DNA from 2 places in the Pseudomonas sp. SZ40 genome. Region 2 is predicted to be linked to the other one. Evidence: riboswitches for the same ligand, from Rfam matches in the RefSeq annotation. Region 2 holds a riboswitch; the other holds the start of a gene.
What was found. A riboswitch is a leader RNA that binds a small molecule or an ion and turns the genes downstream of it on or off. The one in region 2 is predicted to bind cobalamin.

Region 1 (14,518 bases), on a different contig from region 2:
CTCCGAGCCCGCGATCATCGCCGGCCTGGCGCTCAGTACCTTGTCACCGCAGGTCGCCATCGACTGGGACGGCTGGCGCCGGGACTACTCCCTGATCCGCCAGGCGATCGCCACGATCTACCCGGAGATCTTCCGCGACTTCAATCAGCGCATGTGGGAGCCGGGCGGTTTTCACCGGCCCTTGGGCGCGGCGCAGCGTGAGTGGGCCACCGCGAGCGGCAAGGCGCAATTCGTTACCCCGCGGCGGTTGAGCGTCGATGATGACGTGCAGGCACCCTATGTGCGGCGTGACGTGCTGCAATTGATGACGATCCGCAGCAACGACCAGTTCAATACCACCATCTACGGTTACGACGACCGCTTCCGCGGCGTGTATGGCACCCGCTCGGTGATCTTCATGAACACCGACGACATCGTCCGCCTTGGGCTGGCAGCCGGCGACTGGGTGGACGTGACCACCGCGGTGCAGCCGGAAATCGAGCGGCGGGTCGGGCCGCTGCAGATACTCGCCTACGACATTCCCCAGGGTTGCTGCGCGGCCTACTACCCGGAGTGCAACCCGCTGGTGCCGCTCTGGCATCATGCCGAGCGCAGCAAGGTCCCGGCGGCCAAGTCGATACCGGTGACGCTGCGTCTCAGCGATGCGGTGGCGCCAGGTGACACCCTGCCACAGCATTCGGCAGTGATTGCTTCGCAGCGTTAGCCGCTGCTCGGGCACGGCGCCTAGCTGTGCCACGCCGCTGAGGTACTGCGCGACCGACCGCCAGAGCGATCGGCCCGCGCAGTGCGGCATCAGTCCTGCTGACGAATCTTGCGCTCGGCTTCCTGGGACTTCTCCCGGATCTTCTGCGCTTCCTGCTCCTTGGTCTTGATCGAGGTCGGGGTGATGACGCGGTCGATGGCTTCGGTTTTCTCTCCTGGCCTTTGAATCTCCTTCTTCACCACGTTGACGTCGTCGCCTTGCACATCCTTGGCCGGAGCGTTCGGTGGGGTCTGATCGATCGGTGTGTTGCTCATGTCGTTCTCCTCGTTGGCGAATGGGCTCTACAGTTAGGAGGCCGATCCGACGGGTGAGTTCGGACAATTCCCGTCTGTATCCGGATGCTTCCAAATGGCCGTTTCACGGCCCCCCGGGTGCAGAAACTCGGAATCTCTGGTGCTGACCCGGATCGAATGAAAGGACGTTCGACAACCACGATGCTGGAGAACAAACATGGGCGAATTCAGGATTTATCTCGACGACGAACTGCTGTGTGCAACCCGCTCACCGGTGCTCGCACAGGCTGCCTGGCACCGCGCGTCGCGTGATGCCAGGGTGGCCGAGGCGGGCGGTACGGTACGTGCTTACGAGGGCGAGGTGACCGTGGCGGAAATGCACCCGGAACCTCGGGTTGGTCATCCCTGGCCGGACGGCCGTGATCGGCAGGCGGATCTACGCGACGTATGGGACAGCCTGTTGCGGATGCTCGCGCAGCAAGGGCTCGATGACCAGGCGCTGACCGATGCCCTGAACCGCTTCGGCCTGAAGACCAGCAGTGTGCAGGCGACGGTGCATGATGACCTGGGAGGGCGGACGATTCCGTCGGCGGCGGAGCTGGTGGTATTGCTCGAGGCGATCCAGCAGGCGCAGCCAGATACGCGCTCGCGGACTGACGCTGGCGGTTACTGACGCAGGATAGTGTTCATGCGGTGGCGTTCGAAGATAGCCGGGGTTTCGGCGCGAACCCGGTCTTCGATCAGTTGAATGATCGCGAACACTTCCATGGGTGTCAGTGACGTTTTGCAGGGAATGTCACTGACATGAATGGCGGTTGATGAGTCGGGCTCTTCGAGGGTGACGCTCATGCGCGTGGGAGAGTCCAGGGACGCTTGTACAATAATTGGCGAGAAATAGTTGTACAACAGGGCCATCGCGTCCAGAAATCTCATTGTTGCCACAATAATCGCTCTCGACGTCAAGCCTGAAGGGTGGCGTTATAATGTCGGCTTAAAAGATAGTGTCAATTCCGTTCAAGTAACCGGCTATTTACTATGTTCGGGTGAAGAGGGCGGTTTCGGCATGCCGCGTGGCCCGGCATATCCCCAGGCGATTATCCCGAATAATGGGAGCGCTATTATCGCCACGGCCCATATCAGCCGAGTGTTGAGGCTCTTATCGCTGCGCCACAAGTTCATGATCGCCACCAGATCGATGAAAGCGATCACGACAAATGCGCCCAGCCAGAAATACAGCGAGGGATCGTTCATGGTAGAGCTCCTGTTTGAGAGGGTGGAGGCCTGTTGAGCAGGGCTCCTCGGGGCTGCGTAGCGGGTAGGCTGGCTTGCAGGCGGCTTGATGGCAGTCGTCCCCCAGCATGCGAGATCGCATTGCCATCTTTATGGATATAGCGCGATTCATTCACCGCTATATAAGGGTACGAAGTGCACCCGGATATTAAGTTCGTATGAAGGGATGGTCGGTGACAGGAATAGTGATTATATACAAGTATATAATCGCATCTTGATATCAATCGCCTTCGCCCATGCGTGCATGATGCCTGCCGATAAATTTGCCGTTCATGCATTTTGCACTGGCCAATTAATCAGGGCTGAAGCGAAGTCCCCGGAAACCGGGGCATTGCAGCGTCGAGAAAGTTGGCACGGGTGATGCACTTATTCATTTGCAAAGAATTGATAAGTGCGCCACTTCTGCCAATAAGGAATTCTCGATGACCGTCTCTGCCATCAACCAGTTGATCACTGCCCTGCCTGACCATCAGGTCTCCATCAAGCCGCGCCCGGATGGCATGTACCTGCTGACCATCAGCAAGGACGGCGAGAATGTCTTCGTCAAGGCGGTCGACAAGCAGTCGGTGATCAGCGAGGCGGGCGTGCATGCCCTGCAGCGCGAGATACTGCGCGATCGCAAGCTGGTCAGTGGCGAGGTCAACTGGAAGGGCACGGGGGCCCATTGGGTGTCGCGCAAGCTGCCGACCTTCACTGGCGCGCCAGTGAACCCGACCGCTGCGAAGATGATGTGGTCGCGCCGCAACCTCGATAGCCTGCGACCCACCGCCTGACAGCGCGCTGGAATGGCCCCGTTGATGCGGGGCTTTTTGCATCTGCGTGATGGCTGAAGGGAGGCTGCACGATGATGTCAGTACTCGAATTGCGGCGGATCATCGAAACGGCGTTTCTACCCGAGATCTGCCGCTGCAGCGTCAGTCACGATGATTCGCTGGTGGTGCAGATCAGCGAGCCGGCGAGCGGTGAGGTACTGGTGAGGATCATCGGCGTGCCGCGCAGCAGCCTGTCGACATCCCGTGATCTGTCCCGGTTCGTCATGCAACTGCGTAAGGAGCTGCACGAACGAGATGCTGAGCAACAGGTGCGCGACGCGCGCTCAGCCGGCCGCTAGCGGCTTCAGGATTTGCCCAGCAGCCGCGACGCATCGAAGCCCATGCGCATGTTGCCCCAATGGCGGCCGTCGAAGATGAACGGCACGTCGATCTCGGTCATGATCTCGCCGGTGTCGCGCAGGTAGGTCTGTAGCAGGAAGCGCTGGGTGTTGGTCGCGGCGCGCAGGCCCACCGGGTCGGAGAACATGCGCTTGTTGCGGCACACCGGCAGGTCGACGGCGCGATTGCCGGTCGGCGCTTTCGATACCCAGCTGTTGTTCACCGGGCAGTAGCCCTTGCTGTCGACGATGAAGGTGACGATGCCGCCGGCCGTACCCTTGGTCAGCTTGTCGATCTCTTCCTGGCAGATCTGCGCGAAGCGCTCGGTGTAGCCGGTCATGTACTGCTTGGGGTCGGTGTTGGCAATCAACCGGTAGTTCTGGTCGAACAGGTTAACGCCTTCGCGCTGCAGCGCGGCCAGGCGAACCTGCAGGATGTCGCGGCACTGGCTGGCGCGGGTGATGGCAGCATCCAGCTCACCCTGGCCCAGCACGAAACGACCCAGCAAGGTCTGCACCCGCTCGGCCACCCCGGACAGATCACGGGTGGCGGTGGCGGAGCGCTGCATGCGCTCGTCGATGGCCTGGCTGTCGGCATGGATCTGCGTGACCCGCTCGTTGATGCCGGTGTTGGCATCGGCCACCTGCTGGATGTGCTCGGCGATTTCCGCGAGCTTGCCGTTGGTGGATTCGAAGTCGACGATCATGCTTTCGAAGTGGCCAGTGGCGCGTTCGACCACCACCTGGGTTTCCCGGGCACTGGTGCTGATCAGTGCGGTCTGCTCGTGGGTCGAACCCACTTCCTTGAGCATGGCGTCGATGTTCTGCGAGATGTCGCCAGTGGCGCGGCTGACGTTTTGCGCCAGGGTGCGTACCTCGTCGGCCACCACGGCGAAACCACGGCCGCTTTCTCCGGCGCGGGCGGCTTCGATGGCCGCGTTGAGGGCCAGCAGGTTGGTCTGCGAGGAGATCTGCTGGATCAGCCCGACGATGGACTTGATGTTCGACGAGCGCTCGTTGAGGGCGGAAACCAGGGTGCCGAATTCGTTGAGGCTATTGGAGATGGCGCCGATGTTGCCGGTCACCTCCAGCAGTTCGGCGTAGGAGTCGCGCGCCATGCTGAGGTTCTGTGCGGTGGTGCCGGAGATCGCCTGGGTCTGTTGCGACACTTCTTCGATGCGGCCGACGGCGCTGTTGCTCTCGCTCATCACTTCATTGGCGAAGCGCGCCTGGTGGGTGGCGCTTTCGCTGGAATCGCTGATGTTCTTCAACGAGCGGGCGGACTCCACGGCGATCTGCACGGTGAGTGCCTGCACGTTGCTGATGATCTCGCGTTGCTTGGCCAGAAAGCGGTTGCAGGTACTGGCCAGGGTACGGATTTCATCGTGGGTCAGCAGGGGCAGGTCGCGGGACAGGTCACCTTCGCCGTTGGCGATCTCTTCCAGGGCGCGGGTCATGTTGTCGACCGGGCGCACGATCAGGTGGCGGAAGTACCAGACCATGAAGCTGACCATGCCCAGGGTGAACAGCGCACTGAGCAACAGTGCGTTGCCCAGAGTGTCGAGCTTGGCTTCGACGCGGCTCAGCAAGGCGGCATCGATCTGCGCGGCATGCAGTTGCTGAAGGATGTCGGCACGCAGGCTGATGGCCACCCAGAACAGCAGGCCACTGACCACCACCAGCAGAAAAAGGCTGGACAGCTTCTTGGTCAAGGTATCGAAAAAGTGCATCTCGATCGAATCGTACAGCGACTTCAACGACTGCATGCCGCAGCTCCTGGCTAAGAAATATCCTTGGGTTTCCTTTTATTCGACCGGCAGCGCGGAAGCTTTAATGGCCAGCGCAGCTTTCGGCGACGTTACGCGCTTAATCCAAGGGAGTTGTCCGCGCGAAGGGCGCGCAGTTTAGTGCCCCGACTCAGGCAGTTAAAGTGCCACCATCGACGATTGTAGCTGCTGATTGGCGATTGCATTGCAAGGGTGGGCCGGGGCGCGTAGCCGACGCTTGCCTGCGCGGCCCGACCCATCCACCAATCGCCAAACGCAGTGGTGGATGAAAAGAGCGTCATCCACCCTACATACAGGTGACGCGTCACCAACCGGTAGCCGTAGCGGTGGATGAAGACAGCGTCAGCGACGCGCTCCGGGCCACCCTTCATGGCCGTGACGGCGTCGGGTGGGTTAGCGGCGCTGGCCGATCTCCACTTCCTGGGCGGTCCAGCCGGCGACCCGGTCGCTGAGCGACAGGCCGAGACCCGGGCGGGTCGGGACCAGCATGCGTCCGTCGCGGGTTTCCAGGCGCTCGTTGAACAGCGGCTCCAGCCATTCGAAGTGCTCGACCCAGGGCTCGGTGGGGTAGGTCGCGGCAAGGTGCACGTGCAGCTCCATGGCGAAATGCGGGGCCAGCATCAAGCCCGCCTGTTCGGCCATCGAGGCGATTTTCAGGAATGGGCTGATACCGCCAACTCGAGGCGCGTCCGGCATCAGGTAGTCGGCGCCACGGGTCTTGATGAACTCGGCGTGCTCGGCGACGCTGGTGAGCATCTCTCCGGTGGCGATCGGCGTATCGAAAGCCGCCGCCAGGGCCGCGTGGCCTTCGGCGTCATAGCAGTCCAGCGGCTCTTCGATCCACACCAGGTTGTAGGCTTCGAACTGGCGACACATGCGTTGGGCGGTCGGGCGATCCCATTGCTGGTTGGCGTCGACCATCAGCGGGAAGTCGTCGCCCAGGTGGCGGCGTACGGTGCTCACGCGCTCGATATCGATGGCCGAGTTGGGTTGGCCGACCTTGAGCTTGATGCCACCGATGCCTTTTTCACGGCTCAGGTCGGTGTTCTTCATCAACTGGTCGAGGGGCGTGTGCAGGAAGCCGCCGGAGGTGTTGTAGCAGCGCACCGAGTCGCGCTGAGCGCCCAGCAGGCGTGCCAGAGACAGACCGGCACGCTTGGCCTTCATGTCCCACAGGGCGACGTCGAAGGCCCCGATGGCCTGGGTCGACAGACCGCTGCGGCCGACCGAAGCGCCGGCCCAGCACAGCTTGGTCCAGAGCTTCTGGATATCGCTGGGGTTTTCGCCGATCAGTGCCGGGGCGATTTCTTGGGCATGGGCGAACTGGCCGGGGCCGCCCGCGCGTTTCGAATAACTGAAGCCAAGGCCGCGATGGCCATCCTTGCTTTCGATCTCCACGAACAGCATGGCGATCTCGGTCATCGGCTTTTGCCGTCCGGTCAGCACCTTGGCGTCGCTGATCGGGTTGGCCAGGGGCAGGAAAACTGAAGCGATACGAATCCAGGCGATCTGATCCTGGTCTGCACAGCCTTGGGAAAGGGGTTGTTCGCTCACATTGATTACCTCGCTTGACGTTTTTGTTGGTGCCGCCAGGTGCTTCAAATCACTGACGTGAATCCGGACGTTAAGCTGATTAGGTAATCATTCAAGGGAATGGGCAGAGCTTCAGGGCTGCTTCAAGGCGAAAGCAGCCGTTCGTAGTCGGGGGCCAATTGGTGGGCTAAAGCGGATCGCCGCCCGGCCCACCCTACGGTTAGATGCGCGGCTGTAGGGTGGGCTTTAGCCCACCAAATCGAAGGTCCGCTTTCGCCACTAAACAGCCAAAGCCGAGTGAATTAGGGGCTGGATATGTGAGTCGACTCTCACGCACTTTGCCGTTCAACAATGCTAAAGCCGGTATCGATGCGTACTTTCACCGGCTCTTCATGGGGGTGATCGAGGCGTTGCACCAGCGCGCGGGCGGCCTGCACGCCGATGTCCGCGCCGTTGATGCACACGGTGGAGAGGGCGGGGTGCAGGTGAGCGGCGCTGCTCAGATCACCAAAGCCCATCACGGCCAGATCCTGCGGCACGCGAATGCCCCGTTCGGTGGCTTCCTCGAGTATGCCGTGGGCCAGGGTATCGGAACTGCACACCACCACATCGGGGCGCTCGCCACCGGCCAGCAGGCGCTGCAGGCCTTCGCGCCCCAGGTTCACCGTGGCCGGTGGCGGCAACACCACGCGAGGCACCTCGGCAATGCCCTGGCTCGCCAGTTCGCCGATCAGGCTTTCGCAGCGGCGGTGGCCGCGGGGGTCATCCAGGGTCACCACGGCGAAACGTCGATAGCCCTTGCCCGTCAGGTAGCGCGCGGTGGCCACTCCGACCGCCTCGTGGGAGAAACCCACCAGCATGTCCAGCGGCCGCGGCGCGAGATCCCAGGACTCGACGATGGGAATGCCCGAACGCGACAGGCGTGTGCGGCTGGCCTTGGTGTGCAGGGTGCCGGTCAGCACGATGCCATCGGGACGGCGCCGCAGGATGGCGTCGAGCAACTGCTCTTCGCGTTCGGCGCTGTAGTTGGTCAGGCCGATCAGCGTCTCGTGGCCGGCTTCGGTGAGGGTGTCGATCAGTGCCTGCACCGTGTCCGAGAAGATCGAGTTGGCAACCGTGGGCACCAGCAGGGAAATCAGCCGACTGCGCTGTTCGGCCACGCCGGTGAGCATGGCCGGTACGTAGCCGGTCTTGTGTACGGCTCGAAAGACCTTTTCGCGCAGTTCGGGGCGGACGATCTCCGGCTGGTTGAGCGTGCGCGACACGGTGATCGGCGAAACCCCGGCGACCTTGGCCACATCCGCCAGCGTCGGCGGCTTGCTTGGGGCACTAGAGGAGCGCCTGCCGGTCGCTCGATCATCGTCTCGCTGCATCCTGTGTTTCCTGGCCAACCCGAGTCGGGCGATGTTATCCCAGCAGGCGATGCTTTGGTGCACGGATCGCGGCAACTGCATGGCGATGATTGACGGCTCGACGCTTGGATGGTCAGATGCGCGCCAGTTTCAGGTGTCCCATGCCGCCGTGCATGGGGTGAAACGGGAAGCCGGTTCGTCATGAACATGATCAGTCCGGCGCTGCCCCCGCAACGGTATGCGAGCGAAGCATTCGAATGACCACTGTGCCACGGCATGGGAAGGTGAATGCTTCATGACCCTCGCGAGCCCGGAGACCGGCCCGAAACTTCAGTTTGGCAAACCCGCGGTGGGCGGGCGCAGGCCGGTTTCCGTGGGCTTCGTACGCCTGCGATTCCCTATGCGTTGTTCCCTCCGGGATTCATTCATTCCTGTTTCGAGTGGAACGACATGTCCCGATCTTCTCTGTTCTATGCCCTGTCGGGCAAATCCCTGCGCGTGGGCCTGGTGCCCTGCGTGCTGTTCGCCATGCCCGTGCAGGCCGCCGAGTCGGACGAGCCCTTGGCCTTGCCGTCGACGGCGATCACCGGCACAGCCGACGAGTCGTCGCAGCCGCCTGATCTGCACACGCCAACCACCTCCGGTTCGCGCCTGGGGCTCACCCCACTGAAAACGCCGGCAAGCACCAGCAGCCTCAGCGGTGCGCAAGTGCGTGGCCGCAATAACCTCACCGTACAGGACGCCGTGACCCGCACACCGGGCATCACCACGATCGGTACGCCCGGCAACGGTGGCACCGCGCTGTCGGCTCGCGGTTTTTCCGGGCATGCCTCGACCATGCAGCTGTACGACGGTACCCGCCAGTACATCGGCGCTGGCACCGTGACTTTTCCGGTCGATACCTGGTCGGTGGAGCGTCTCGACGTGCTGCGTGGCCCGGCTTCGGTGCTCTATGGCGAGGGCGCGACCGGTGCGGTGATCAACGTCATCCCGAAGAAGCCCTTCACGGGTGAGGTCCGCAATCAACTGCGCTTGGGGTATGGCAGCGATGATCGTCGCCAGGCTGCGCTGGACAGCGGTGGCTCGCTGAACGACGCCTTGAGTTACCGTTTCAGCCTCAACCAGCAGGCCAGCAACGGCTGGGTCGACCGTGGCGATTCCGAGAGCCTGGCGCTCAGCGCGGCGTTGCGCTGGGACGCCAGTGACGACCTGAGCTTCACCCTGTCCCACGATCATGCCGATCAGCAGCCGATGCGCTACCTGGGCACGCCGCTGGTCGATGGCCGTTTTCGCGAGAGCCTGCGTGAGCGCAACTACAACGTCGGGGACGCCGATATTCAGTACCACGACCAGATCACCCGTCTGGTCACCGACTGGCAGATCAGCGACACCCTCAGTGCCAGCAACCAGCTCTACTACATCAAGACCCAGCGCTACTGGCGCAATGCCGAGGCCTATCGCTGGCAGCCGGGTGATCTGGTCGAGCGTGGCGATTTCTGGCGCATCAAGCACACTCAGGAACAGGTGGGTGATCGCCAGAGCTTCACCCTCGACCATCCGCTGTTCGGGCTCGACAGCCGCAGCGTCGTGGGTGTCGATTACAACCGCATCCGTTTCGCCCGCCATCACGATTTCGACAACAGCCTTGGCGATGTCGTACCGCTGGCACAGTCCGACGGCGGCTCGTATCTGAGCAATGATCGCTACCGGCCGCGGGAGCTCAACCAGGCCAGGCAGTTCTCGTTGTTCGCCGAGAACCGTACCCAGCTCACCGAGCGCCTGTCTCTGGTCACCGGCGTGCGCCGTGATCAGGTGCATATCGATCGCACCGCGTTAGACGATGACTCGCGTGTCGATCGCAGCTTGAGCGGCGATAACTGGCGCGCCGGGCTGGTCTTCGAACTGACCCCGGAACTGTCGCTCTATGGGCAGTACGCCACCAGCACCGAGGGCGTGAGCAACCTGCTCACGCTGAGCCCGACCCAGCAGCAGTTCGACCTGAGCGAGGCGCGCCAGACCGAGTTCGGCCTCAAGCACGCATTCTGGGAGGGACGTGGCGAGTGGACACTGGCCGCCTATCACATCGTCAAGGAGAAGCTGCTCAGCCGTGCCACGCCAGCGGCACCGACCGAGCAGATCGGCCAGCAATCTTCCGATGGTCTGGAAGCCACGCTGGAGCTGGCGCTGGGGCAGGGCTGGCAGGTCTCTGCCAACGCCGCACTGGTGCGTGCCGAGTACGACGACTTCACCGAAGCCGGTGGTGACCGCAGTGGCAATCGCCCGACCGATGTGCCGCGCCGTACCGCCAACCTCTGGTTGAGCAAGGCGTTGAACGAACAGGTGGAGGCCGGTATCGGCGCCCGCTATGTCGATACGCGCTATGCCGATACGGCCAATACCGTGGAGATTCCTGGGTATACCGTGGTAGATGCCAACGTCGCCTGGCAGGTATTGCCGGAGGTACGCCTGGGGCTGGAGTTGAACAACCTGTTCGACCGCCAGTACGCCACCACCAGCAGCAGTGATGGCGAACAATGGTACTTGGGCCAACCGCGTTCGTTCTTCGTTACCGCTGACTACAGCTTCTAAACGCTGGCGCACCGGGCCATCCCGGTGCGCCCACAAGAAGGAGTCTGGCATGTCGACGCTACGTATCGAAAAGCTGTCATGGGCCGTCGAGAGTCGGCGCGCTGCGCCACGCTGGCTGTTGCAGGACATCGATCTGCATATCGGCGAGGGCGAGTTCGTCGGCCTCATCGGCCCCAATGGCAGTGGCAAGACCAGCCTGTTGCGCTGCGCCTACCGCTCCAGCGAGCCGGCGAGCGGCAGCCTGCATCTCGACGGTGAGAACCTCTGGCGGCAGAGCCCGCGCTGGAGTGCGCAACGCATTGCCGTGGTGCTGCAGGAGTTTCCCCAGGAGTTCGGCCTCAGCGTCACCGATGTGGTCGCCATGGGGCGCACGCCGCACCAGGGGCTGTTCGCCGGCGACAGCGCCGAGGACACCGCACTGGTAGCCCAGGCACTGCAGCAGGTCGGCCTGAGTGCGCAGGCGAGTGAGGCATTCGCCACCCTCTCCGGCGGCGAGAAGCAACGGGTGCTGCTGGCCCGGGCGCTGGTCCAGCAGCCCGGGCTGCTGATTCTCGACGAACCCACCAACCACCTCGACCCGCGTTACCAGCTGGAGCTGCTGCAGCACCTGCGCAGCCTTGGCCTGAGCACCCTGGCCAGCTTTCACGACCTGAACCTGGCGGCGGCTTTCTGCGACCGCCTCTATGTCGTGGCCGCTGGCCGCCTGGTCGCCAGTGGCACACCCAGCGAGGTGCTGAGCGCCGAGCTGTTGCAGCGCGTATTCGCCGTGCAGGCGCTGGTCGACAGCCATCCGCTGCATGCCTACCCACGGATCACCTGGATTACCCAATGAACATCTTCAGACACCTTTGCGGCCTGTCGCTGGCGCTGCTTGCACTGCCGGCTGTAGCCAGCGACTACCCACTCACGGTACGCAGCTGTGACCGTGACGTGATCTTCGAGCAGGCGCCGCAGCGCGTGGTCAGCCACGACATCAACATGACCAGCATGCTGATCACCCTCGGCCTGCGCGAACGGATGGTCGGCTACACGGGCATCAGCGGCTGGAAAACCCTCGACCCGGCCTTCAGGGATTCGCTTGGCGATGTGCCCGAACTGGCCAGCCGCTATCCCTCCGTGGAAACCTTGCTGGAGGCCGACGCGGATCTGTTCTTCGCCGGCTGGAACTACGGCATGCGAGTCGGTGGTGCGGTCACCCCAACGACCCTGCAGCCATTCGGCATCGCGGTCTATGAACTCAGCGAATCCTGTTCCTGGGTGATGAAACAGCAGGGCGCCAGCCTCGATGACCTGTACCGCGACCTGCTCAACCTTGGGCGGATCTTTTCGGTGCAGCCACGGGCCGAGGCACTGGTCGGGCAACTGCGCGAGCGCATCGAAGCGGTACGCTCCAGCATCAGGCAGGACGGCACGGCTCCACGAGTGTTTCTCTACGACAGCGGCGAAGACCGTCCGACCACGTCCGGGCGCATGGGCATGCCCCAGGCACTGATCGAAACGGCAGGCGGGCACAACGTAATGGACGATGTCACGGCCAGCTGGACCCAGGTGAACTGGGAGAGCGTGGTGGAGCGCGACCCCGAAGTGATCGTGATCGTCGACTACGGCCCGCGTTCCTGGCAGCAGAAGCGTGACTTCCTGCTCGGCAACCCGGCATTGCAGGCGGTGACGGCGATCCGCGAGCAGCGTTTCGTGGTGCTCTCCTACCTGGAGGTCACGCCATCGGTGGAGAATGCCACGGCCATCGAGAAACTCGCCGCCGCTCTGCATCCGCAGTCGGAGAGCCGCTGATGCCGATCCGCAGTGCAGCGGCCTATCGAACGCTGGTCATCGGCCTGTGCGTTGCCCTGGCGTTTTCCTGTGTGATGGCATTGGGCTTCGGCCCGGCAGCGGTGCCGCTGGCCACCGTCTGGGGGATCCTCGGCAAGCAGCTGGGCCTGGAGCTGGGCGCCGAATGGAGCCGTAGCCAGGAGCCCATCGTCTGGCTGATCCGGGCGCCGCGGGTGCTGCTCGGTGCGCTGGTCGGCGCCGGGCTGGCGCTGGTTGGCACTGCGCTGCAGGCGGTGACCCGCAACCCGCTGGCCGACCCGCATCTGCTCGGTGTCAGTTCCGGCGCAGCGCTTGGCGCGGTGCTGGTGGTGCTTTACCTGGGGGAGTTCCTCGGTGTGTTCAGCCTGCCGCTGGCCGCGTTCATCGGTGCGGCGGGCAGCATGTTGCTGGTCTTGGCGGTGGCACGGCGCAGTGGTCGCCTGGAAAGCGATCGGCTGCTGCTGGCCGGCGTGGCGGTGTCCTTCGTGCTGATGGCGCTGGTCAATCTGCTGCTGTACACCGGCGACCACCATGCCGCGGCGTCGGTGGTGTTCTGGATGCTCGGCGGTCTGGGCGCCGCGCGCTGGGAGGTGATCTGGCTACCGGCGATCTGCGTGGTCCTCGGTTGCGCGGCGTTGCTGGTGCTGTCGCGCGGGTTGAATGCATTGATGAGCGGCGAGCAGACCGCCGTGAGCCTGGGCTTCAGCGGCAAGCGGCTGCGCCTGCAGGTGTTCGTCTGCACCTCGCTGCTGACCGGCGTGCTGGTGTCGCTGTCCGGTGCCATCGGTTTCGTCGGCCTCATGGTGCCGCACGTGGCCCGTGCGCTGGTCGGCGCCGAGCATCGTCGGCTGATCCCGGTCAGTGGCCTGCTTGGGGCGTTGTTCCTGGTCTGGGTGGACGTTGCCGCGCGCACGCTGATCGCCCCGGAAGACCTGCCCATCGGTATCGCCACGGCGGCACTGGGCGGGTTGTTCTTCATCGTGCTGCTCAAGCGCCGGCATTGAGCGCGCTAAGTGGGCCAGCCAACCCCGCTTATCCTCATGCATGAACTTAAGGGCGAGGGGGCTTCTCGGTATCTATCTGGATACTTACCTCACGCCCCGGAGCTCACCATGCGCGCATTGACCTATCACGGCAGCAACGACGTTCGCGTCGACAACGTGGCGGACCCCGTCATTCAAGAGCCGGATGACATCATCCTGCGTGTCACCGCCACGGCCATCTGCGGATCGGATCTGCACCTGTATCGCGGCAAGATTCCTCAGGTGAAGCATGGCGACGTATTCGGCCACGAGTTCATGGGAATCGTCGAAGAGGTTGGCAGTGCGGTGACGGCGGTGAGCAAGGGCGACCGGGTGGTGGTGCCCTTCGTGATCGCCTGCGGCAGTTGCTTCTTCTGCGACATGAACCTGCAGGCCGCCTGCGAAACCACCAATACCGGGCGTGGCGCGATCATCAACAAGAAGCAGATTCCCTCGGGTGCTGCGCTGTTCGGTTTCAGCCACCTGTATGGCGGCATCCCCGGAGGGCAGGCCGAGCTGGTGCGGGTGCCGAAAGCCAATGCCGGGCCGTTCAAGATCCCCGACGAGCTCGATGACGAGCGCGTGCTGTTCCTCTCCGACATCCTGCCCACTGGCTACCAGGCGGTGATCAATGCCGGTATCGGCGAAGGCAGCAGCGTGGCCATCTATGGGGCCGGGCCGGTTGGTCTGATGGCTGCGGCGTGTGCGCGGATGCTCGGCGCCAAGCAGATCTTCATGGTCGATCATCACGCTTATCGTCTGGCCTACGCGCAGTCGACCTATGGCGTGATCCCGATCAATTTCGACAAGATCGACGATCCGGCCGAGGCCATCATCGAGCAGACCGAAGGGTACCGCGGCGTCGACGCGGCGATCGATGCGGTCGGTTTCGAAGCCAAGGGCAGCACCACCGAAACCCTGCTGACCCAGCTCAAGCTGGAAGGCAGCAGCGGCAAGGCGTTGCGCCAATGCATCGCCGCCGTACGGCGC
Region 2 (14,518 bases):
CGAACACCTCTATTACCGTGGCGATGCCTTCCAGTATCGCCTGCGCATCGACCGACAGAAGGGCGTGCAGCCATGAGCATCAACACCCTGGAACAGGAATACGACATCGTCATCATCGGCGGTGGTACCGCCGGCCCCATGGCCGCGATCAAGGCCAAGGAACGCAACAAGGCGTTGCGCGTGCTGCTGGTCGACAAGGCCAACGTCAAGCGCAGCGGAGCGATCAGCATGGGCATGGATGGTCTCAACAATGCCATCGTGCCCGGCCACGCCACGCCCGAGCAGTACACCAAGGAAATCACCGTGGCCAATGACGGCATCGTCAATCAGGCCGCCGTGTACGCCTATGCCACCCACAGTTTCGAAACCATCGAGCAGCTCGACCGCTGGGGCGTGAAGTTCGAGAAGGACGAAACCGGCGACTACGCGGTGAAGAAGGTGCATCACATGGGCGCCTACGTGCTGCCGATGCCCGAAGGGCACGACATCAAGAAGGTGCTGTATCGCCAGCTCAAGCGCGCCCGGGTGGAAATAACCAATCGCCTAGTGGCCACACGCCTGCTGACCGATGCCGACGGCGCGGTCAACGGCCTGATGGGTTTCGACTGCCGCACCGCCGATTTCCACGTGATCAAGGCCAAGGCGGTGATTCTTTGCTGCGGCGCGGCCGGACGTCTCGGGCTGCCGTCTTCCGGCTACCTGATGGGTACCTACGAGAACCCGACCAATGCCGGCGATGGCTACGCCATGGCGTATCACGCCGGTGCCGAGCTGGCCAATCTGGAGTGCTTCCAGATCAACCCGCTGATCAAGGATTACAACGGCCCGGCCTGCGCCTACGTGACCGGCCCGCTGGGGGGCTATACCGCCAACAACAAGGGCGAGCGCTTCATCGAATGCGACTACTGGAGCGGCCAGATGATGTGGGAGTTCCATCAGGAACTCGAGGGCGGCAACGGCCCGGTGTTCCTCAAACTCGATCACCTGGCCGAGGAAACCATCCAGAACATCGAGGAAATCCTGCATAGCAACGAGCGCCCCAGCCGCGGCCAGTTCCATGCCGGGCGTGGCACCGACTACCGCTCCAGCATGGTCGAGATGCACATCTCCGAGATCGGCTTCTGCAGTGGCCACAGCGCTTCCGGCGTGTGGGTCAACGAGCGGGCGGAAACCTCGGTCAAGGGCCTGTATTCGGCCGGAGACATGGCAGCGGTGCCGCACAACTACATGCTCGGCGCCTTCACCTACGGCTGGTTCGCGGGCAACAACGCTGCCGACTTCGTCGCCGAACGCGACCACAGCGCACTGGATCAGGCGCAGATCGACGCCGAGCGGGCGCGGGTCTACGCGCCGCTGAACCGCGAGCACGGCCTGCCGCCGGCGCAGGTGGAGTACAAGCTGCGCCGCTTCGTCAACGATTACCTGCAGCCACCCAAGGTCACCAGGAAGATGGAGATCGGCCTGCAGCGTTTCGCTGCCATCGAAGCGGATCTGGGCGAGCTGAAGGCCAGCAACGCCCACGAACTGATGCGCGCCATGGAAGTCAGCGTGATCCGCGACTGCGCCGAGATGGCCGCCCGCGCCTCGCTGTTTCGCAAGGAAAGCCGCTGGGGCCTGTATCACCACCGGGTCGATCACCCGCAGCGCAATGACGCCGAATGGTTCGTGCACTGCCACCTGAAAAAGGACGAACACGGCCAGATGGTCAGCTTCAAGAAGCCGGTCGAGCCCTACCTGATCGCTCTGGATGATGAGGAGCAGCAGGCCTACAACCGCCTGCGGGTAAAGACCGAAGCGGCGTGAGCAGGGTGGGCTTTGGCCCACCAAGTGGCATCAGGCTGAGCTTTCCCGGTGGGCTGAAGCGGATTGCCGTGGGCCCACCCTACATCCTAGAAAAACACGAGAGCCACAGGCTCCGAGGACACCGTGATATGGCCTTCCAGCCCCAGGAAATCCTGTTTCGCAGCAATGCGCCCGTGACCATCGACGAAGACAAGTGCATCGCCCACAAGGGCTGCACCGTGTGCGTCGATGTCTGCCCGATGGATCTGCTGGCGATCAACCCGGCGACGCAAAAGGCTTACATGGCTTTCGACGAGTGTTGGTACTGCATGCCGTGCGAGAAGGATTGCCCGACCGATGCGGTGCGCGTCGAGATTCCTTATCTGCTGCGTTGAACAAAGCGCGACCTGGAGTTTTGTAGGCGCCCGCTTGCGGGCGATCAACGGGAAAGCATCGCCCGCAAGCGGGCGCCTACGGAATTCAACGCTCGAGACTCTGCAGCTAGCGCGAAGCTTATCCACCGAATATCCAACATAAAAAAGCAACACGCCATCCGGCCAACCACCGGACGCCTGATCAACAGACCCCTCGTTTCCCACCGGCCGACCACCCGGCGGAGACGATTCCAATACCTATTGATTCGAGGGGAGACACCCATGCACTTGCGTACCACTCTGGTCGGCCTCGCGCTGGCCATCGGCAGCATCACTGCTCAGGCGCAATCCAACCAGGAGCCGATTCGTATCGCCATCGGCACTCAGGACACCACCATCAACTGCGCCACCGGCGGGTTGTTGATCCGCGAGCTCGGCCTGCTCGACAAGTACCTGCCGCGCGACGGCAAGTACAAGGACGCCAAGTACGAAGTGGAGTGGAAGAACTTCACCAGCGGCGCGCCCCTGACCAACGAAATGGTCGCCGGCAAGCTCGACTTTGGCGCCATGGCTGACTTCCCCGGTTCGTTCAATGGTGTGGCCCACCGCGATGCCGGCAAGCAGAGCCTGTTCATCACCGTGTTGTCGGGCAGCACCAAGGGCAGTGGCAACGGCATCGTGGTGCCGGCATCCTCCAGCGTGCAATCGCTGGCCGAGCTCAAGGGCAAGACCATTTCCGTGCCGTTCGCGTCCACCGCCCATGGCATGCTGCTGCGCGCCGTTGCCGCCCAGGGCTGGGATCCGCAGAAGGACGTGCGCATCATCGCCCAGGCCCCGGAAATCGCCGGCTCGGCGCTGCGCAGCAATCGCATCGAGGCCCACGCGGACTTCGTGCCGTTCGCCGAACTGTTCCCCAACCGTGGCTTCGCGCGCAAGATCTACGACGGCTCCCAGGCGGATGCACCCACCTTCCATGGTGCGCTGGTGGATGCCGACTACGCCAAGAAGTACCCGGAAGTGGTCACCGCGTACCTGCGCGCCGGCCTGGAAGCGGATCGCCTGTTCGCAGCCGAGCCGGAGAAGTACAGCGAGCTGATCGAGAAGGTCACCGGTATCGAGGCCGAGGTGAATTACCTGTTCCACGGCCCGCTCGGGTTGCAGACCCGTGACCTGACCTGGAAGCCCGAGTACCGCCAGGCGGTCACCACCTCCATCGAAACCCTCAAGTTGCTGAAGAAGACCGACCGCGGTCTGAACGTCGAGCAATTCGTCGACGATCAGTACATCAAGGCTGCCTTCAAGGCCGAAGGTGGTGATTACGCACAGGCGCTGGCCAATTACGCACAGCTGCCGCTGAAAGCCAATGATGCCGTGACCGGCCAGCCGATCACCGATTTCAAGCGCGTGGCGCAGATCTGGGTGCGTGGCGAAAGCAAGGTACGTCACTACGCCTCACCGGAAGCGGCCTTCAAGGCGCTGGCGCAGCTCGAGGAAGAGGGCAAGGACATCCGTGCCATCTACGCCCAGGCCAGCGACAGCGGCATCAAGCTGCTGGCCAACCAGGCCTGGTTCGTACGCAACGGCAAGGGCGAACTCAACGCCTTCCTGCTCAAGGGCCAGGCTGAAGCCTATGCCAAGGCTCACGGTGGTGAAGCGCTGGACTTCGGCAGCGCCAACCAGCGCCTGGTAGCCGCACGCTGATCGGCCCGCTGCGCCATGCCTCCCGTGGCGCAGCACCTTACTGGAGCCTGATGATGACTTCTCTACACCGTTGGCCGTTGCGCCTGGCGTCGTTGGCGTTCTGCCTGCTGTTCTGGCAGGTGGCGACCAGCTCGCGCCTGGATCTGGGGCTGCTCACCTTCATCTACGTGCCCACGCCCAAGTCGGTGGTCGATGCGGCCATCGCGCTGATCGAATCCAGCAGACTCTGGGATCACGTCGGCGCCAGCCTGGGGCGGGTATTCAGCGGTTATCTGATCGCAGCGCTGCTGGGCGTCACCCTGGGCATCGCCATCGGCCGTTCCCGCTGGGCCGAAGACAGCCTGCTGCCGCCGCTGGAGGTACTGCGGCCGATTCCTGCCGTGGCCTGGATTCCCCTGGCGATCCTGATGTTTCCCTCGTCGGAACTGTCGATGATCTTCATCACCTTCACCGGTGCGCTGTTTCCGGTGCTGCTCAATACCGTGCACGGGGTGGAGGGTGTCGATGCCCGTTTGATCGCGTCGGCCCGCAGCCTTGGCGCAGGGCGCCTGGCGATCCTGCGTGAGGTGGTCCTCCCGGGCGCTGCGCCGAGCATCGTCACCGGCCTGGCGATCGGCATGGGCACCTCCTGGTTCTGCCTGGTCACCGCGGAAATGATCTCCGGGCAGTTCGGCATCGGCTATTACACCTGGGAGTCGTACACCATCCAGAACTACCCGGACATCATCGTCGGCATGCTGCTGATCGGCCTGCTCGGCATGGGCAGCAGCCTGCTGGTCAAGCGCCTCGGCAGCCTGCTGACGCCCTGGTATCGCAGCGGAGGGCGTCGCTGATGAGCATTCATGAAACCGGCCTGTCGGCCGGACGCATCGATATCGAGAAGCTGACCATCCGCCTCGGCGAGGGCGTGCAGGCGTTCGAAGCCGTGCAGGCGCTGGACTTCTCCATCGCCGCTGGCGAATTCGTGTGCATTCTTGGCCCCTCCGGCTGCGGCAAGTCGACCTTGCTCGGCGCCCTGGCCGGACACCTGACGCCCAGCGCCGGTAGCTTGCGAGTCGATGGCCAGGCGGTGGATGGCCCGTCACCGCAGCGTGGCATGGTGTTCCAGCATCACACCCTGTTGCCCTGGCGCAGCGTGCTCGACAACGTCGCCTTCGGTCTGAAGATGCAGGGCATCGGCAAGGCTGAACGGCAGCAGCGGGCGCGTGAGTTTCTCAACCTGGTCGGCCTGCAGGATTTCGCTGCGCGCTGGCCCAATCAGCTCTCCGGCGGCATGCAGCAGCGCGCCGAGATCGCCCGGGTGCTGATCAACCGTCCACGCCTGCTGTTGATGGACGAACCCTTCGGCGCGCTGGACGCGCAGACCCGCAGCAAGATGCAGGAGTTGCTGCTGGATATCTGGGGCAGGGTGCGCACCACCGTGGTGTTCGTCACCCACGATATCGACGAAGCCCTGTTCCTGGCCGATCGCATCTTGGTGATGAGTCCGCGGCCGGGACGTTTCATCGAAGACCTGCGCCTGGACTTTCGCCGTCCGCGGCATGCTGGCCTGTTGACCAGCCCGGAATTCGTGCAGCTCAAGCGCCACTGCCTGGAGCTGCTGCGCCATGAAGAAGGTCGCGAGCTGCCACGCCTGACCCCGCTCGGGCTGCCCACCGAACATCCGCCATTGCGAGTTGCCCTATGACCGACCTGAGCACCTATGTAAGCACCGATAACCCTGACATTCTCGACCTGCTGCCACGCCTGCAAGATGAGGACGCCGGCGTGCGCCGCATCGCCCTGATCGAACTGGCCGACCTGGAGGAGCCGGACGCCTTGCCCTGGCTGACCCATGCCCTGACCCAGGACGCGTCTGCCGACGTGCGCGCCGAGGCGGCTCGCCTGCTGGAGGCCTGGGAGGATCCCGAAGTGGTAAATGGCCTGTGCGCTGCCCTGACCGATGCCGACGCCCGCGTGCGCGGCGCCGCAGCCCAGAGCCTCAGCGAGTTGAAAACCGCCGACGCCGGTCGCGTGGTGCTGCCCTGGGCCAGGCATGCCGACCCGTTCGTGCGGGCCAGTGCCTTGCGAGCCCTGCGCGAGTTGCGGCTGATCGACAGCGTACCCACCGCCGTCGCCGCGCTGCAGGACAGCGATGCCTTCGTGCGCCGTGAAGCGGTAGGTATCCTCGGCTGGTTGAAACAGTCCGATGCGCTGCCGCAACTGGCGCGCCTGGCCAGCGACGATACCGATACCGAAGTACGCCGTGCCGCCACCGGTGCGCTGGGGCTGGCCAGCGACGACAGCGTGCTGCCAGCCCTGCAGACGGCGCTCAAGGATCGCGAATGGCAGGTGCGTGAAGAGGCCGCCACCACCCTCGGCAAAGTTGGCCACGCGGGTGCCGGCCCTGCGCTGCTGGAGGCGCTGAGCGACAGCTACTGGCAGGTGCGGCTGCGTGCGGTGCGCTCGCTCGGCCGCCTGCGATTCGCCGCGGCCCTTGAGGCGCTGGTGGAACTGCTCGGGCACGCCATCAGCAACCTGCGCAAGGAGTCCGCGCTGGCGCTTGGCGAGCTGGGCGACGCTCAGGCACTGCCCGCATTGCTGGCCGTCGAGCACGATGCCGACCCGGAAGTGCGCAAGGCGGTGCGTATCGCCATCGGCCAGTTGCGACTGCAAAAGTCATGAACCAGGTACCCGTCGCAATACGTAACAGTGCCACGCAAGCGACATTGAGCGTGGATTGGGGGCAAGGGCAGGTACAGGTGCTTGCCCACGGGCGCCTGCGTGCCGGGTGTCCGTGCTCGAAATGCCGGGCGGCTCGGCTGGCGCAGCGCATCGACGTGGTAGCGGATGGCGTCCGCATCACGGCAGTTCACGCACAGGGCTATGGGCTGCAATTGGTGTTCGACGATGGCCACGACCGCGGCATCTACCCCTGGAGCTATTTGCGTGAACTGGGGGAGGTGGCAGGTTGAGTTGACCGGGCTTGTCGCATGGCCTGCTCGTCACGGCGTCAGCCGCGGAATGAGCGAAATCGCCCCGCGGCGACCAGAAAATGGCGTCGAACACCCATTTTCGCAGGCGCCCCGATGCTGTCGGACCGTGCCACGCGGCGAATGGTGGGTACGGCGCGGATGCAGAGAATGGCTACCATCGCATTCGCGCCGAGGGCGGCGCTCCTACCGGCATGGCTTCACCCCAACGATTTCGCAGGCGCCCCGATGCCGTCGGACCGTGCCGCGGCGAATGGTGGGTACGGCGCGGATGCAGAGAACGGCTAGCATCGCATTCGCGCCGAGGGCGGCGCTCCTACCGGAATGGCTTCACCCCAACGATTTTGCAGGCGCCTCGATACTGTAGGAGCCCGCTTGCGGGCGAATGGTTGTCGCGCCACAGACCTGGAGAGACGGCTGTGAACGCGCCGCGCCGAGAGGCTGATGCAGGCGCTTAGCCCTTGTTCTTGCGCTGCGGTTTGGGCCGGCCTTGCACGCACTTGAAGCGTGGTTCGGTCTTGCAGATCACGTAGATGCGACCCCGGCGCTTGACGATCTGGCAATCGCGGTGGCGCAGTTTGGCCTGTTTCAGCGAGGCGACGACTTTCATGAGCGGGCTCCTGCGAAACCGGCGAAGCGTTTGTTGAAGCCGGCCACCCGACCTTCGCTTGCCGTCTGGCGCTGCTGGCCGGTGTAGATCGGGTGCGACGCGCTGGAGATATCGAGCGTGACGTAGGGATAGGTGTTGCCGTCGCTGTGCTCGCGGGTCTTGTCGGTGCTGACGGTGGAACCGATCAGCCAATAGGTGTCGGCCGAGACATCGTGAAACAGCACGGGGCGGTAGTCGGGGTGGATACCAGGTTTCATGAGCACTCCAATAAATACGTTATAAGGTAACAATATCAAGTCTTGTTGATTTTGGTTCTCATTTCAAGCCCGAATCCGAATTTTTCCACCACGGTGTCGATCGGCTCCATGGATCTTTCGATCAGGAGCTGAAGCGAGCACTCAACTCGACTTGCTAAATTGTTATATTGTAACAATAATGGCCGCCAGCATTAGCCGCACAGGTGCTGCAACGGCTTCGGTATGTCGAGATGAATGCGCAGAAACTGCAGCGAAGCGCTGCAGGGCAGCGACCTAATCGTTTAAGATGCCGCCCGCCGGTTTCCGCGAGGAATTAATAGGGAATCCGTCGCCATTTCTAATGGCCAAACGGAACTGCCCCCGCAACTGTAGGTACCGAGCAGCGCTGCATTCGTGTCACTGGGGGCGACCCCGGGAAGGCCACAGCGCTGCCGCGACGTACCAGTCAGGAGACCTGCCGGCGTCGGTCCGATCAGCTGCAATCCAGCTGTGTTTGGACACTGCAATCGAACCAGCCGGCGGGGTGTCCGGGAGGGGGCATCCGTAATCACCTTCCTCATGGACAGGTGCGGCCATGGCCGCTTGGCGTGATGTGTTCTCCAGCCTGCGCACTGCCATTTATGCGTATCTGTTGATTGGGAGATCACCCGCATGACCGTGTCTCGTTTTGCCGTTCTGGCCGCCACCCTTGGCCTGTCTTCGATGGCGCTGGCCGCCACCCCGACTCGTTACCCCCTGACCCTCGAGAACTGCGGCCATGAGCTGAGCTTCGCCGCTGCGCCGAAGAGCGCCGTGACCATCGGTCAGGCCGGCACCGAAATTCTCTATTCCCTCGGGCTTGGCGACCGTCTGGTGGGTACCTCGCTGTGGTTCAGCAACGTGCTGCCCGAGTTCGAGGCGCAGAATGCCAAGGTCGAGCGCCTGGCCGATAACGACCCGAGCTTCGAGTCGGTGATCAACAAGCGCCCCGGGCTGGTGGCCGTGCAGTTCGAGTGGATGGTGGGCAAGCAGGGCGTGGTCGGCACCCGTGAGCAGTTTCACGCGCTGAAGATTCCGACCTACATCATGCCGTCCGACTGCGAGGGCAAGGACAATCTGGTAGGTGCCGACGGTACTCGCCTGCAGCCGTTCCAGATCGACAGCCTGTACAAGAGCATTCAGCAGCTGGCGCAGATATTCGACGTGCAGGCTGAGGGCGACAAGCTGGTCGGCAGCCTGCAGGAGCGACTCGGCAAGGCGGTTGCAAATGCCGAGCAGCGCCAGGCGAAGCAGATCTCCGCCGCGTTCTGGTTCTCCAGCGCCGACCTGGATCTCGACCCCTACATGGCCGGTCAGAAAGGCGTTGCCGATTACATGATGAAGTCGCTGGGGCTGCAAAACGTGGTCGAGTCCAGCGAAGAGTGGCCAACCGTCGGCTGGGAAACCCTGGCCAAGGCCAACCCGACCGTGCTGGTGCTTGCGCGCATGGATCGCCGCCGTTTCCCGGCTGACGACGTGGAGAAGAAACTCGAGTTCCTGCGTAATGATCCGGTCGCCAAGCACATGGATGCGGTGAAGAACGGCCGCATCGTGATTCTCGATGCCGACGGCATGCAGGCTTCGCTGCGCATGATCACCGGCATCGAAACCCTGGCCAAGGCCGTTGACGGGTTCGATCTGCAGAAATGATTGCCCGTGGCTCCCGCCTGTTCCTGCTGACCATCGTCTGCCTGCTGTTGCTGGCCGTGGCGGTGGTCGTCGGTGTGGCGCTGGGTGAAACCCGCATCCCGTTGTCGGTGGTCTTTCAGGTGCTGGCCAACAAACTGTTCGGGGCGGGCTTCGTGCTCGATCCGATCGACGAGGGAATCGTCTGGAACTACCGCCTGACCCGGGCCCTGGTGGCCGCCTGCTGCGGCGCCGGGTTGGCGGTTTCCGGTGTGGTGCTGCAGGCGCTGTTGCGCAATCCGCTGGCCGATCCCTATCTGCTGGGGATTTCCGCAGGTGCCTCCACTGGAGCGGTTTCGGTGGCGCTGCTGGGGCTCGGCGCAGGCATGCTGTCGCTGTCCATGGGCGCCTTCATCGGTGCGATCGCCGCCTTCAGCCTGGTCGCCTTGCTGGCAAGGGCTGCGGGCGGCGGTGCGCTGAATGGCACCGGGCAGATCATTCTTGCCGGTATCGCCGGCTCCCAACTGTTCAACGCGCTGACCTCGTTCCTGATCACCAAGTCGGCCAGCGCCGAGCAGGCCCGGGGCATCATGTTCTGGCTGCTCGGCAACCTCAGTGGTGTCAACTGGCACGATGTCGCCCTGGCCGTACCCGTGGCGCTGGCCGGGGTGCTGCTGGTGGCCTGGCATACCCGCGCGCTGGATGCCTTCACCTTCGGTGCCGAATCGGCTGCGTCGCTGGGCGTACCGGTGCGCCGGGTGCAGGCCACGTTGATCGCCTGCGCGGCGCTGGTCACGGCGGTGATGGTGTCGATCGTCGGCTCCATCGGCTTCGTCGGTCTGGTGATCCCTCACGCTGCACGGCTGCTGGTCGGCGTGCGGCATGGCCGGCTGGTGCCGGTCGCGGCCCTGACTGGCGCGGTGTTCCTGATCGCCGCCGACGTGCTGTCGCGTACGGTGATCAAGGGCCAGGTACTGCCCATCGGTGTGGTCACCGCGTTGATCGGTGCGCCGGCCTTCGCGGTGATTTTGGTACGCGGGAGGCGGGCGCGGTGAGTACGGTGCTGCAGTGCAGCGACCTGGGCTGGTCGGTGAAGGGTAGGGCGATCGTCGCCGGCGTCGATCTGCAACTGCATCAGGGCGAGACGCTCGGCCTGATCGGTCCCAATGGTTCGGGCAAGTCGACCTTGCTCAAGCTGCTGTCCGGCATCCGCACGCCGGGCAGCGGCCAGGTGCACCTGCAGGGCAAGCCGCTGGGTGGCCTGAGTCGCCGGGATGTCGCCCGCCAGTTGGCATTCGTCGAGCAACAGGCCGACACCGGTGACGCGGTGACGGTGCGCGATGCCGTCGAACTGGGCCGCACGCCCTGGCTGTCGGCCTTGCAGCCCTGGTCGGCGGAGGACGAACGGATCGTCGTTCAGGCACTGGCCGATGTGGACATGGCCGAAATGCCGGAGCGAGCCTGGAGCACCCTGTCGGGCGGTGAACGCCAGCGCGTGCACATCGCTCGGGCACTGGCGCAGAAACCGCAGATCCTGCTACTCGACGAACCCACCAACCATCTGGATATCCAGCACCAGCTGTCGATCCTCAATCTGGTACGAACGCTGCCGGTGACCACGCTGATCGCCTTGCATGACCTCAACCAGGCCCTTGAGTGCGACCGCCTCGGGGTGATGGAGCGCGGTCGACTGGTGGCGCTGGGGGCACCGGCCGAGGTGCTGACCACCGAGCGTTTGCGCGACACCTTCGGCGTACGCGCCCGCTACCTGGTCGACCCTGAAGACGGTGCCCGGGTACTGCGCTTTCAACCTATCTGAGACGAGTCTTTTGTCATGCGTTTTTCGCCGCTCTTCGCTTTGCTCGCTACGCTTGTGTTCACAGCTCCGGCATTGGCCGAAACCCACGAAGTGAAAATGCTCAACCGTGGGGAGTCCGGTTCGATGGTCTATGAACCGGATTTCCTGGCCATCGCCCCCGGTGACAGCGTGACGTTCATCGCCACTCACCCGACCCACAACGCTGCCAGCATCCCCGGCCTCCTGCCGGAGGGCGCCGAGCCGTTCAAGGGCAAGATCAACGAAGAGATCGAGGTGACTTTCAATGAGGCAGGGCTCTATGGCATCCAGTGCATTCCGCACTTGGCGATGGGCATGGTGATGCTCATTCAGGTCGGTGATCAGCCGGTCAGCGCGGCGCAGATTCCCGCGCAACTGCCGGCGCGAGCCAGGCAGCGTCTGGAACAGATCGTCCAGCGTGCGAGCGAATGAGCCAGCCATGAGCCGGGTGCTGGGTACCTTCGCCAGCCTGTCACCCGCCGCACGGGTGCTGGTGCTCAACAGCCTGGCGTTCAACTTCGGCTTCTACATGCTGGTGCCGTATCTGGCCGGGCACCTCAGCGAGAGCCTCGGGCTGGCGGGTTGGGCGGTGGGCCTGGTGCTCGGCATCCGTGTGTTCAGCCAGCAGGGGCTGTTCCTGTTCGGCGGCTTGCTGGGTGACCGCATCGGCTACCGTCGCGCCATTCTCATCGGTTGCCTGGTGCGCTGCGTGGGGTTTGCCGTGCTCGGCTTCTCGGAAAGCCTGGCGATTCTGCTGCTGGCCGCCTGCGTCAGCGGTTTTGCCGGTGCGCTGTTCACGCCTTGTGCCCAGGCCTACCTGGCCGATGAGTGCCAGGACATGCAGCAGCGCAAGCGCGCCTTCGCCCTGCAGAACATGGCCAGCACCGCCGGCATGCTGCTCGGGCCGCTGGCAGGCCTGCTGCTGATCGGCATCGATTTCGCGGTATCCGGCAGTGTGGCAGCCGGGCTGTTTCTGCTCATGACCCTGGTGCAGTGGCGCTTTCTGCCGAGCAAGGAGCTGGTTTCCGGTGACGAGCCGGTGACCATGCTGCGCCAGTGCCTGGACATGCTCCAGCAGTGGTCATTCCTGCGCTTCGCCCTGTTGGCTGCAGCCTATCCGTTGTTGTTCCATCCGCTTTATCTGGCGATCCCGGCCTACAGCCACGCCCACGGCGGCGGCCAGGCGTGGATCACACGGGTATTCGTGATCACCGCGCTGGTTGGCGTGCTGCTGCAGATGCCGATCAGCGCGCTACGCCAGCGTTGGCTCAGCGAGGGGCAGGGCATGGGCCTCGGCCTGGCGTTGATGGCGGTCAGCTACGCGCTGTTGGCCGAACCTTTCGCCAGTCTGTTGAGCCCGTATTGGGCGGTTCTGCTGATGGCCGCTTTGCTTAGCCTCGGCAGCCTGCTGGTACTGCCGCTGCTGTCGGCCCACGTGCCTCATTACGCCCGGCGCGGGCAGCTGGCCGCCTATTACGGCTTCTTCGCCGGTGTGGGCGGGTTGGCGGCGTTGTTCGGCAATGTACTGATCGGCCGGCTGCTGCCCGCTGAGCAGGCGCCGCCACAGTTACTCTGGTGGGCGCTGGTCGGCATTGGCCTGGCTGCGGCTTTCGGCTTGGCCCGACACATGGCCGGTTTGAGCCGTAATAGCACGCAACCATGAGCCGCCAAGCCAGCATGCAGGGTGCGGTAGCATGGGGCGATTCACGCTGCTGGAGCTACCCGTGTCGATCCGTCTGAAACTCGCTGCCGGGTGCCTGCTGGCCCTGTCCTGGGCCGTGCCGGTGCAGGCCGCCTTCACCTTGCCCGGCGATGCCATGCGCTGCACCCGCAGCGCCACGCTGCTCAATTGCGCGGATCGTTTCGGCAACCACTACGGTATCGCTCAGCGCGGTAACGACACGCTGATGCGTGGCTTCGACGCTATCAGCGGGCAGACCTGGGCGCAGACCAGCACCACCTATGGCCGCTTGCAGCTGTTCACCGGCGTCGCCAGCAATGGCGAGCTGTGGGTGGGCTCCAGCAGGCGCATCGGCTGGAACGTGGTCAGCCGGCTTTCCAGCTCCAACGGCGAGCGTGAGCGGGTCAACTGCAACCGCATGATGGGCTGCCGATAGGCAGCCGTTGCCTTCGACTGGACGGCCCCACGCTCTGCGCCCAGCCTGGCGTCAGCTGAACCGAGGCAGGCGCTGGTCGCGCTCGGCCGAATCGTCCTGCTGTTCGTGCTGCGGCAACCCGGCAACTTTCAGCGTCGGCATCTTTTCACCCACCAAACGCAGATCGCGACGCGGCAGGGCGAAGCGCACATCCAGTTCGCGCAGGGCATCGAGCAGCTGCAGGTTGATCTCCTGCTGGATATCCATGTACTGGTTGTAGTCCGAACTCTGCACGATGTAGACCACTTCGAAGGTCAGCTGGCTCTCGTCGAAGCCGAGAAAGTGCGCGCGGTCGAACTTGGCCTTCGGGGTCGCACGGATGATGTCGCCGACCTTCTCCGATACCTGGCGAACCTTGTCGCTCGGGGTGTCGTAGCTGACGCCGAACTTGAAGACGATGCGCCGCGTGTCCATGCGCTTGTAGTTGTGCACGATCTGGCGCAGCAGGTCGGCGTTGGCGCACACCACCTGTTCGCCGCTGAGGCTGCGGATGCGCGTGGTTTTCAGGCCGATATGCTCGATGCTCCCGGCCACTTCTCCGAAAACCACGAAATCGCCGATCTCGAACGGTTTGTCGACGCCAATCGACAGCGAGGCGAATATGTCGCCCAGCACCGTTTGCACTGCCAGGGCGATGGCAATACCGCCAACCCCCATGCTGGCCACCAGCGCGGTGATGTCCACACCCAGGTTGGCGAGGATCGACAGCAGCATCACCGACCACACCACGATCAGCACCATGATGCTGACGATGGTGGTCATTACCGGGTTGAAACTGCCGCCCCCGTTCTTGCCGACCACCAGGCTGCGTGCCCAAAGGCGTACGCCGGTATCCACCCACAAGGCGATCTGCAGGGCGAGGGCAACGAACCAGGTGTGGCTCAGGGCTGCCTGCCAACTGCCGGGCAGGTCCGGCAGGCGCAGTGCCAGCAGCAGCGAGAAGGCGAGCAGCAGCAAGCGGCTGGTCCGCCCGATCACCACCGCGACGAAGTGCTGCCAATTACCGTCCTGGCCTTTCGACCAGGTGGTCAGGCGCTTGTGCACGACGCCGACCACGGTACGCAGCACGGTGTAGATCAGTGCAGTAGCGATCACGACGATACCGACGCCGAGCCATAATTCGCGATCGAGCCAGATGTTCCACTGTTCCATTTCGGGTCCCCTGAAAAAGCCAATACAGTTTTC

Region 1: it holds a riboswitch for cobalamin, as region 2 does, so the genes downstream of both, ACT9T4_RS14360 (TonB-dependent receptor) here and ACT9T4_RS03895 (ABC transporter substrate-binding protein) in region 2, are expected to answer to the same signal.

What each region holds. Positions count from the first base shown of each region.
Region 1 covers NZ_JBQWIF010000016.1:31,619-46,136, reverse strand. Annotated here, with positions in the region: gene ACT9T4_RS14410 (FdhF/YdeP family oxidoreductase) at 1-703, shown strand, start outside; gene ACT9T4_RS14405 (hypothetical protein) at 793-1,017, opposite strand; gene ACT9T4_RS14400 (hypothetical protein) at 1,214-1,669, shown strand; gene ACT9T4_RS14395 (DUF1652 domain-containing protein) at 1,663-1,911, opposite strand; gene ACT9T4_RS14390 (PLD nuclease N-terminal domain-containing protein) at 2,023-2,247, opposite strand; gene ACT9T4_RS14385 (hypothetical protein) at 2,709-3,059, shown strand; gene ACT9T4_RS14380 (DUF1652 domain-containing protein) at 3,131-3,397, shown strand; gene ACT9T4_RS14375 (methyl-accepting chemotaxis protein) at 3,403-5,202, opposite strand; gene ACT9T4_RS14370 (L-talarate/galactarate dehydratase) at 5,617-6,777, opposite strand; gene ACT9T4_RS14365 (LacI family DNA-binding transcriptional regulator) at 7,086-8,129, opposite strand; cobalamin riboswitch at 8,244-8,448, shown strand; gene ACT9T4_RS14360 (TonB-dependent receptor) at 8,559-10,697, shown strand; gene ACT9T4_RS14355 (ABC transporter ATP-binding protein) at 10,747-11,529, shown strand; gene ACT9T4_RS14350 (ABC transporter substrate-binding protein) at 11,526-12,488, shown strand; gene ACT9T4_RS14345 (FecCD family ABC transporter permease) at 12,488-13,510, shown strand; gene ACT9T4_RS14340 (zinc-dependent alcohol dehydrogenase) at 13,619-14,518, shown strand, end outside.
Region 2 covers NZ_JBQWIF010000003.1:14,961-29,478, forward strand. Annotated here, with positions in the region: gene ACT9T4_RS03845 (GntR family transcriptional regulator) at 1-76, shown strand, start outside; gene ACT9T4_RS03850 (fumarate reductase/succinate dehydrogenase flavoprotein subunit) at 79-1,803, shown strand; gene ACT9T4_RS03855 (4Fe-4S dicluster domain-containing protein) at 1,932-2,177, shown strand; gene ACT9T4_RS03860 (ABC transporter substrate-binding protein) at 2,439-3,857, shown strand; gene ACT9T4_RS03865 (ABC transporter permease) at 3,908-4,690, shown strand; gene ACT9T4_RS03870 (ABC transporter ATP-binding protein) at 4,690-5,544, shown strand; gene ACT9T4_RS03875 (HEAT repeat domain-containing protein) at 5,541-6,521, shown strand; gene ACT9T4_RS03880 (DUF971 domain-containing protein) at 6,518-6,811, shown strand; gene ykgO (type B 50S ribosomal protein L36) at 7,284-7,439, opposite strand; gene ACT9T4_RS03890 (type B 50S ribosomal protein L31) at 7,436-7,696, opposite strand; cobalamin riboswitch at 7,977-8,172, shown strand; gene ACT9T4_RS03895 (ABC transporter substrate-binding protein) at 8,348-9,364, shown strand; gene ACT9T4_RS03900 (FecCD family ABC transporter permease) at 9,361-10,395, shown strand; gene ACT9T4_RS03905 (ABC transporter ATP-binding protein) at 10,392-11,159, shown strand; gene ACT9T4_RS03910 (pseudoazurin) at 11,175-11,609, shown strand; gene ACT9T4_RS03915 (MFS transporter) at 11,617-12,840, shown strand; gene ACT9T4_RS03920 (hypothetical protein) at 12,908-13,294, shown strand; gene ACT9T4_RS03925 (mechanosensitive ion channel family protein) at 13,346-14,485, opposite strand.